One region of the Azonexus sp. MM2026_4 genome, then DNA from elsewhere that is predicted to be linked to it. Evidence: riboswitches for the same ligand, from Rfam matches in the RefSeq annotation. Region 1 holds a riboswitch; the other holds the start of a gene.
What was found. A riboswitch is a leader RNA that binds a small molecule or an ion and turns the genes downstream of it on or off. The one in region 1 is predicted to bind cobalamin.
Positions count from the first base shown of each region.

Region 2: linked by a shared signal. The riboswitch ahead of AC0KWY_RS12990 (energy-coupling factor ABC transporter permease) and the one ahead of AC0KWY_RS00085 (TonB-dependent receptor domain-containing protein) in region 1 are both predicted to bind cobalamin.

Region 1 is NZ_CM148380.1:33,867-38,069, forward strand. Features, by position in the region: gene AC0KWY_RS00080 (DEAD/DEAH box helicase) at 1-658, shown strand, start outside; gene AC0KWY_RS00085 (TonB-dependent receptor domain-containing protein) at 695-2,557, opposite strand; cobalamin riboswitch at 2,661-2,867, opposite strand; gene AC0KWY_RS00090 (sensor histidine kinase) at 3,025-4,203, shown strand, end outside.
Region 2 is NZ_CM148380.1:2,751,620-2,755,822, reverse strand. Features, by position in the region: gene AC0KWY_RS13005 (energy-coupling factor ABC transporter ATP-binding protein) at 1-186, opposite strand, end outside; gene cbiQ (cobalt ECF transporter T component CbiQ) at 186-917, opposite strand; gene AC0KWY_RS12995 (energy-coupling factor ABC transporter substrate-binding protein) at 907-1,239, opposite strand; gene AC0KWY_RS12990 (energy-coupling factor ABC transporter permease) at 1,236-1,913, opposite strand; cobalamin riboswitch at 2,032-2,238, opposite strand; gene AC0KWY_RS12985 (hypothetical protein) at 2,339-2,554, opposite strand; gene AC0KWY_RS12980 (sulfite exporter TauE/SafE family protein) at 2,554-3,291, opposite strand; gene AC0KWY_RS12975 (LysR family transcriptional regulator) at 3,375-4,203, shown strand, end outside.

The DNA of each region.
Region 1 (4,203 bases):
AGCGCTGCGCCGACAAGCGATCGACGAGGTCGGGACGCTCGATGCCCAGGCCGGGCAGGCGCGTTTCAACATCCTGGCGCAACTGACCAAACTGCGCCGCGCCGCCTGCGATCCGCGCCTGGTCAGCCCGGAATTCGGCATCGTCGGCGCCAAGGTGCAGGCCTTCGCCGAACTGGCCGCCGAACTCACCGCCAACGGGCACAAGACCCTGGTCTTCAGCCAGTTCGTCGATTTCCTGCAGATCCTGCGCGCGCCGCTCGACGCCGCCGGCATCAGCTACCAGTACCTGGACGGCGCGACGCCGGCCGCCGAACGTAGCAAGCGCGTCGCCGCCTTCCAGGCCGGCGACAGCGACCTCTTCCTGATCAGCCTGAAAGCCGGCGGCTTCGGCCTCAACCTGACCGCCGCCGACTACGTGGTGATCACCGACCCCTGGTGGAACCCGGCCGCCGAGGACCAGGCGATGGGCCGCGCCCACCGCATCGGCCAGCTCCGGCCGGTCACCGTCTATCGTCTGGTCAGCAAGGGCAGCATCGAGGAACGCATCGTCAACCTGCACCACGACAAGCGGGCGCTGGCCGACAGCATCCTCGACGAGGGTGACGCGTTAACGCTGCCGTCGACGGAAGACTTGGTGGCGCTGATCCGGGGCGAGTAGGGGGCGGGGGCGGCGGGAATCCCGCCGCCGGTTTCCTTACTTCGGGCTGTAGCGCAGGCCGACGAAGGCGTTCATGCCGGGCGTGTTGTAGCCGAGCGCGGTTTCGTACTTCTTGTCGAACAGGTTGTTCAGGCGCGCCTCGACCGCCAGTTCGCCGGTGATCGCGTAACGCGCGGTCAGGTTGACCAGACCGTAGCCGCCCATGCGCCCGGTTTCGGTATTGGTGTTGTAGCGCTTGCCGACACCCAGCACTTCGACGCCGGTTTCGAGCGGCCCCCAGTTGCGGCTGACGCCGAGCATCGCCTTGTCGCGGGCGCGCCGGCCCAGTTCGAAACCGTTGCTGGTGTTCTTCGCATCCAGCCAGTCGTAGCTGGCGCGCAGGTTCCATTGCCCGAAGCGGCCGGCGTAGGTCAGCGTCGCGCCTTCGAGGCGGGCCTTGTCGACGTTCTCGTAGGTGCCGATCCAGGTGACCGGATCGGAAACCCAGTCGATCAGGTTGCTGACCCGGTTGTGGTACCAGGTGGCGCTCAGTGCGTGCACGCCGTTGTCCCAACTCAGCCCGATCTCGCGATTGCGCGATTTCTCCGGCTTGAGGTCGGGATTGCCGTTGCCCCAGGGCGAGGTCATGAACAACTGGTACACCGACGGCGCCTTGAAGGCGGTGCCGTAGCTGGCGTGGGCGCGCAGTTCGCGGCTCAGGCGGTAGCCGTAGGCGACGCCCCAGGTGGTTTCGCCACCGAATTCGGAATGATCGTCGCGGCGGGCGTTGAGCTGCCAGCTATGGTCGCCGAGGCTGGCGGTCCAGCCGGCGAGGACGGAGTCGTTGTCGACCTTCGGGCGCTGGGCAAAACCGGTGTCGGGGCTGATTTCCTGCTCCTGGCGTTCGGCCGCCAGCAGCAGCTTGCCGAGCGGCAGCGTCAGGTCGTTCTGCCAGCTCAATTGCCGGTTGCGCGTGTTCTGCCGGGTGATCGTCTCGACCGGCAACGGCCAGGCCCAGGCGTCCCAGTAATAGGATTTCTGGCGGTCCTCGGCTTCGCCGTACTGCAGGCGGCTGGTCCAGACATCGCTCAGGCGGTTGCGGCTGAACAACTGCCATTGCTCGGTGGTGAAGCGGGCGCGGTCGTCGTAGTTGCCGGTCGCCGGCTGGTTGCCGCTGTCGTAATGGACGAGGCCCTCGTTGCGCCGCCAGATGCCGCCGATCTCGTGGCCGGCGGCGGGAATGAAGGAGAGCGCGGCACTGCCGCCGGTGTTGCGGTAGGCGTCGTCGTCGGCGTCGCGGTTGCTGGCATGGCGCTGCGCCGAAAAGCCGTCGCTGGCGCGGTGGTTGGCTTCGACGCGGAAACGCCAGTGTTCGTCGCCGCCGCTGACGCCGGCACTGGTCTCGCGGGTATGGTCGCTGCCGTAGCCGACGTAGCCATCGGCGCGCAGGCCCGGCGCGCCGCGCCGGGTGATGATGTGGATCACGCCGCCCAGAGCGTCGGCGCCATAGAGCGTGGCCGCCGGGCCGCGCAGGATCTCGATGCGCTCGATATTGGCCAGCGCCAGGAAGCGCAGCGGCGAGCCCGAGAGGTCGGCCGAGTTGATGGCGATGCCGTCGACCAGCACCTTGGTCTGGTTCGAGTTGCTGCCGCGCAGGTAGAAGCTGGTCGTGGTGCCGGGACCGCCGTTGCTCGCGGTCTGGATGCCGGGCTGACGGGCGAGCAGCTCGGTGACGGTGTCCTGGCCGCTGCGTTCGATTTCCGCGCGGTCGATGACGCTAACGTCGGCGAGCACTTCGGCGACACGGTTTTCCTGACGGGTGGCGGTGACGACAACGGTACCGAGGTCGGCGGCAGCCGGCGCGCTGCCGGCAAAGAGCGGCAGCAAAAGGGCTGCGCTGGGCTTGAGGCGGATTTGCATGATTTTCCCCTGGCCGGCAGGCGTCCCCGCATGCCGGTGTGCGATGAAAAGAAAGTGCACGGGGAAACTGGGCTGGATCAGCCGGCGCCACCACCCCGTGGTCCTTTCGCTTGCGTCACAGGCCGGTCTCCGGGCTCGCAAGTCTTGACGCGCCGCCTTCCCGGGGGGAAACCCAGTGGCTCGATGGCGCGCCCGCACTTGCTTACCGTTGCGGGGGCAGCAGCGGAATTGCCTCGTCGGAGGCGCACCGCTTTCCCGTTTCACCGTGGCGAGGAATATCGCGCACGGCACCTGAAACGGGCGTGATTATAGCGGAGCCGGGGGCGCCTGGTCCGGGTGGGCGGGCGGAACCGGCGAAGGTCTTGTCGCGACCGTTGCAATTCTGCCGACGTGAGACGGAAGGCGGCAAACAAAGGTCCGGGATCGTGCGCTATGATGCCTTTCAGCGTTGATCACTCAGCAAACTCATGCCTGGTCTTCCCGCCATCCTGCGTTCGTGCGTCGTCATCCTCGTCTTGCTGGCGGGAATGGCGGGTTGCGCCGCGAACGCGGCGGGAACGCCGGAGGCACGCATCCTCTTCATCAATTCCTACCATCGCGGCTATTCCTGGAGCGACGGCATCGAGGACGCTTTCCGGGCGCGCCTCGCTGCTTCCGGCAGGAAGATCGAGCTTTCCGTCGAGTATCTCGATAGCCGCCGTTTCGCTTACGGCGCGCAGATCGAGCCGTTGGCGCAGGCGATGGCGGTCAAGTACGCCGAATACCCGCCCGACGTGGTGGTGGTCGCCGACAATGCCGCCTTCGATTTCGCGATCCGTCATCGTGCCCGCCTGTTTCCGCAGCAGCCGATCGTTTTCGGGGGCTACAACAATTTCCGCCCGGAGGTGGCCGAGGGGGTTGCCAACATCACTGGGGTGAACGAGGAAATCGCCATTGGCGATGCCGTTGCCATGGCGCTCGGGGTGCATCCGCGGGTGCGCACGCTGGCTTTCGTCGTTTCCACGGCGGACGCCAGCAGCAGGCGGATCGGCGAGGTGGCCGAACAAACGGTGTTTCCCGAGCTGCGCAAGCGCTTCGATGTCGTCGTGCTCAAGGATGCATCGATCGAGGAAGTTCACCGGCGTCTCGCCGCGCTACCCGCCGATAGCCTGTTGTTCCTGATCGGCCAGGTGAGCGACAAGGGGGGCGGCCGCGCCCTGTCGCCGGCCGAGAACGGTAGCCGGATCACCGCCGGCAGTCCGTTTCCCGCCTATACGTTCTGGGACTTCCATCTCAATGCCGGCGCCCTGGGCGGTCACATCATCACGGCCGCCGAGCAGGGGCGGACGATGGCCGGCATGGCGCTACGCATTCTCGACGGGACACCGGCCGACAGCATTCCCGTCGTCATGACCACGCCGACCCAGGATATCTTCGATTATCCGGTGATGCAGCGTTTTGGCGTCAGCGAGGACGATCTGCCAGCCGGCGCCGTGATCATCAATCGGCCCGTTTCGCTCTGGGCAACCTATCGTTGGCAGATTGTCGGCGTGATCGGGCTGCTGGTGCTGGAAACCCTGCTGGTCGGCCTGTTGCTGCACGTCGCCCGTGGCCGCCGCATGGCGATGGCCGCCCTGACCGAGGCCAAGGAGGCGGTGGAGGTGGCC
Region 2 (4,203 bases), 1.9 Mb from region 1:
AAAGCGCAGGCTGCCGGCGCTCGGTTGCAGCAGGCCGTTGCAATGCATGAGCAAGGTGGTCTTGCCGGAGCCATTGGCGCCGAGCAGCGCATTGCGGCTGCCACGGCGGATGGCCAGCGAACAGCCGTCGAGGCCGAGGCTGCCGTCGGCGTAGCGGTGGCTGAGCGAAACAGCTTCGAGCAACATCAGGAGGCCCACCGCGCCAGGATCAGCAGGCCGCCGCCGGCCAGCACGGCGAGCGCGGTGTCGCGCCCGGTGTGGGCGAACTGCGGCGTCAGGAAGCGCAGGCTGCCGTCGCCGTTGCGCGCCAGCGCCGCCAGATGCAGCGCCTGCGCGCGCTGCCAGACCTGCAGCGCCAGGTTGGCCGTGAGTTGGCCGAGCGAGCGCAGGCTGTGGCGCAGCGTCGCATCGCCCAGACGCGCCTGCTGCGCCGTGCGCACCTCATGCACCGCCTGCGAGAAGACGAAGAGCATGCGGTAGCAAAGCACCATCAGGTCGAGCAGCACGGCCGGGCAGCGCAGGCGGCGCAGCAGCGCGATCAGGTCGGACAGCGGCGTCGTCAGCACCAGCCCGAGCAAGGCCGCCAGCGCGGCGAGCGAGCGGCCGGCGAGCGCGGCGACCTGCGGCCAGGCTTCCGGCGCCCAGCGCCAGCCGCTGTCGGGATCGACCGCCACCAGCAGCCCGACGCAGGACAAGCCGAGAAAACCCGCCGCCGGCGCCGCGACGCGCAGGTAGAGGCCCGCCGGCACGCCGGCACCGACGCAGGTCAGCACGGCGGAGCACAGTGCCAGGCGCAGCGCTGCCCCCGGCGACACCGCGGCAAAGGCCGCCAGTAGCCCGGCCAGCGCGAACGCCGCCTTGGCCGCCGGGCTGACGCCGCGCCAGCGGTTGGCGTAGGCCGCCTGCTCAATCAGCATGCGGCGCCTGTGCTTCGCCTTGTTTGCGCAGCTTGTCGCGGGTTACCGCGCAACCCAGCCAGTAACCGATGACGCCGGCCCCCAGCGCCGCCTGCAAGGCAAACAGCAAGGAGGCGATCTCGCCGCTGGCCGGTTCCAGTAGCGGCTCGAACCAACGCTGGTAGCCCGGCGCGACGGTAGCGATGGCCTGCTGCGCCTTGTCGTCGGCGCCGCCGAACAGCTCGCCGTCGGCGCCGCCGATGCCCAGATAAGGCACCAGCCACAGCGGCAGCACGGTCAACAGCACAACGGCGGCCAAAATCAACAGATTCTGCTTCTTCATGCCTTGCCCCCGTTTCCGGCAAACAGCGGCAAGCCTTGCAGTTCCTGAGCGTTGAAGCGGGTCAGGGTATTGACCACCAGCACCGTCAGCAGCCCTTCGCTGATCGCCAGCGGAATCTGCGTGATCGCGAAGATGCCGCCGAACTTGAGCAAGGAGGCGGCAAAACCGCCGGCCGGATCGGGAAAGGCCCAGGCCAGCTGGATCGCGGTGGTCAGATAGGTGGCGAGATCGCCCAGGCAGGCAGCAGTGAACACGCAGACGGCGAGCGACAGGCCGAGCCGGCGACCGAGCCGGAACAGCCCGGCGGCGACGAAAGGCCCGACGATGGCCATCGAAAACACATTGGCGCCCAGCGTCGTCAGCCCGCCGTGCGCCAGCAACAGCGCCTGGAACAACAGGACGACGAAGCCGACCGGCACCATCGCCAGCGGCCCGAACAACAGCGCGCCGAGCCCGACGCCGGTGGGATGCGAGCAACTGCCGGTGACCGACGGCAGCTTGAGCGCGGAGAGGACAAAAGCAAAGGCGGCGGCAACGCCGAGCAACATGCGCTGCTCCGGCTGCGCCTGCAATTGCCGGCGCACCGAATGCACGCCCCAGGCAAGAAACGGCGCCGACGCCAGCGACCAGCCGATGGCATGGTCCACCGGCAAAAAACCTTCCATGATGTGCATGACTTCCTCCCCGAAGCGATGAAACCCCCGGGGAAAATCAGCACGAATCGGAGAAGGTCAGGGCGTGCCCAGCACGCGCGCATCTGTCTCAGAACCGCTCTCATCACCCCGGAGAATGGCACTACCTGGCTTTGAGGTCGGTCTTCTGGCTCGCCGTCATCCTTCCCTGCACCTTCCCGTGTGCGAACACACAGTGGCAAAAACAGGGTCGTCAGGCTTACAGCAGCGGGGGCTGCGCCGGAATTGCCACGCAAGGTGACGCACCGGCTTCCCGTTTAAACCCGATCCGCAATGCGAAACGGGTACCTGAAAGCGGGGCCGATTCTAACACCGGCATCATGGCGAAGGAAACCGCAGGCGGGGAAAAGCCGGTTTGCCCACCCGTTTCGGGAAAATGGGGACGGGCTGGATGGCGATTGACGCAGTCATGAGCGAGGATCGAACGGTACCAGCAGTCCCGCGCGCAGTTCATCGAGGAGGCTGAGGAGTTCGGCAGCAAGCAACCACTGCGTCAGATCGACGAAAGCGGGATCGCCATCGCCCAATCTTTGCCGCGCGGCGGCCTCCACACCCAGCGCCATACGGTAAGCCCGCTCCAGGGCCTGCGCCGGCGCTTCCCGAGCGCTCGCCTTGGGGATCATCACAGGGCCCGGCTCAGCATGATCGAGCCCAGCGCGACAAAAACCCCATAAAGCGCGCGCTGAAACTGGCTCGGATTCAACCGCCCTCGCAGTCGGCCACCCATCCAGAGGCCCAGAAAGGCGGCGACCAGGGCCGTGGCGCAGCCGGGAAGGTTGGCGAGCAGTTCCTCCGCGTTGGCCGTGCCAAGCCGGATGCTCAGCGCCACGGTGGCAATCATGAAACTGATCCCCAGCCCTTGCATGAACTCCTCCTTGGCCAGGCGCAGCGACTGCAGGTAAGGCACCAGCGGCATCACGAACACGCCGGTCGCTGCCGCGACCAGACCGGACAAGGCACCGACGAGCGCTGCGGTCCACCGGGCTTCTGCGCGCATTTCCGGCAGGCTCGGCTTCCACAGACCCCAGATTCCATAGGCGATCAGCACGACAGCGAGGATAGCGGTGGCCCGACTTCCCGCCGTCTCGATGCTGGCGAGCGGGCTGTAGAGGGTGAGCAGCGCCAGGCAAGCCCACAGGGGCCAGAAATTCCGGGCCAGGCGCCGCCAATGCGGACCGAAGCACTGCGCGATATTGGTCGCAAACGAAGGCAGGACCATGAGCATCGCGGCCTTGGCCGGCGCCATCAGCAAGCTGAGCAGCGCCATCGAAATGGTCGGCAGTCCCAGCCCGGAGATTCCCTTGACCACCCCGGCGGCGAGAAACACGGCAGCAATGATCAGATACGTTTCGGTGTCCATGTCTCGATGATCAGCCAGAGGATGGCGCCTGTCGATCACAGCTTGGCGGTGGTAACCTCTGCCAAAACCGAAGGATGACGACCATGCCGCTCAACCGATCCGTCTTGCCGCATCGTATTTCCACTTACGACCTGCACGTCTTCGCAGCCATTGCCGAGGCCGGATCGATCACCCGTGGCGCAGAAAATGTGCATCTTTCGCTGGCCGCCGCCAGCACGCGCTTGCAGAAGATGGAGCATGCCCTGGGCACGGCGCTGCTGCAGCGCTCGAAACACGGCGTCAAATTGACCGACGCCGGGCGGACGCTGCTCAGGCATGCGGGCCGGCTGGAGCGCGAACTGGAGATGCTGCACGCCGAAATGGCCGCCTTCGCGCACGGCGTCCGCAGCACCGTCCGGGTGCTGTGCAATACCGCCGCGATGACGGAATACCTGCCGCCGCTGATCGGCCGCTTCCTTGTCGAACACCAGGCGCTTGATATCGATCTGCGCGAACTGGGTAGCCAGGATGTGCTGTCGGCGATGCGCCAGGAGCAGGCCGACATCGGCATCGTCGCCAACTACGTGCGGACCGAGGGGCTGAACACCCGTTTCTTTCGCGAGGATCGGCTGGTGGCGGTATTTCCTACCGCGCAGTGCCCGCGACAGAAAGCCAGTGTGCCATTCGCCGACCTCCTGCAACATCCCTTCGTCGGCCTGCCGTCCGAAAGCGGCCTGAGCCGCTTCATACAAAACCAGGCCATCCAGTACGGGCGCGGCATCCACTACCGCGTGCGGGTACGCAGCCTGGACGCGGTAGTGAGCCTCGTCGCGGACGAGGTCGGCATCGCGATCCTTCCCGAGACCACCGCCCGCCGCCTGACCAGCCCGAAAATCGATTGGCTGCCGCTGGCAGACCCGTGGGCGAACCGGA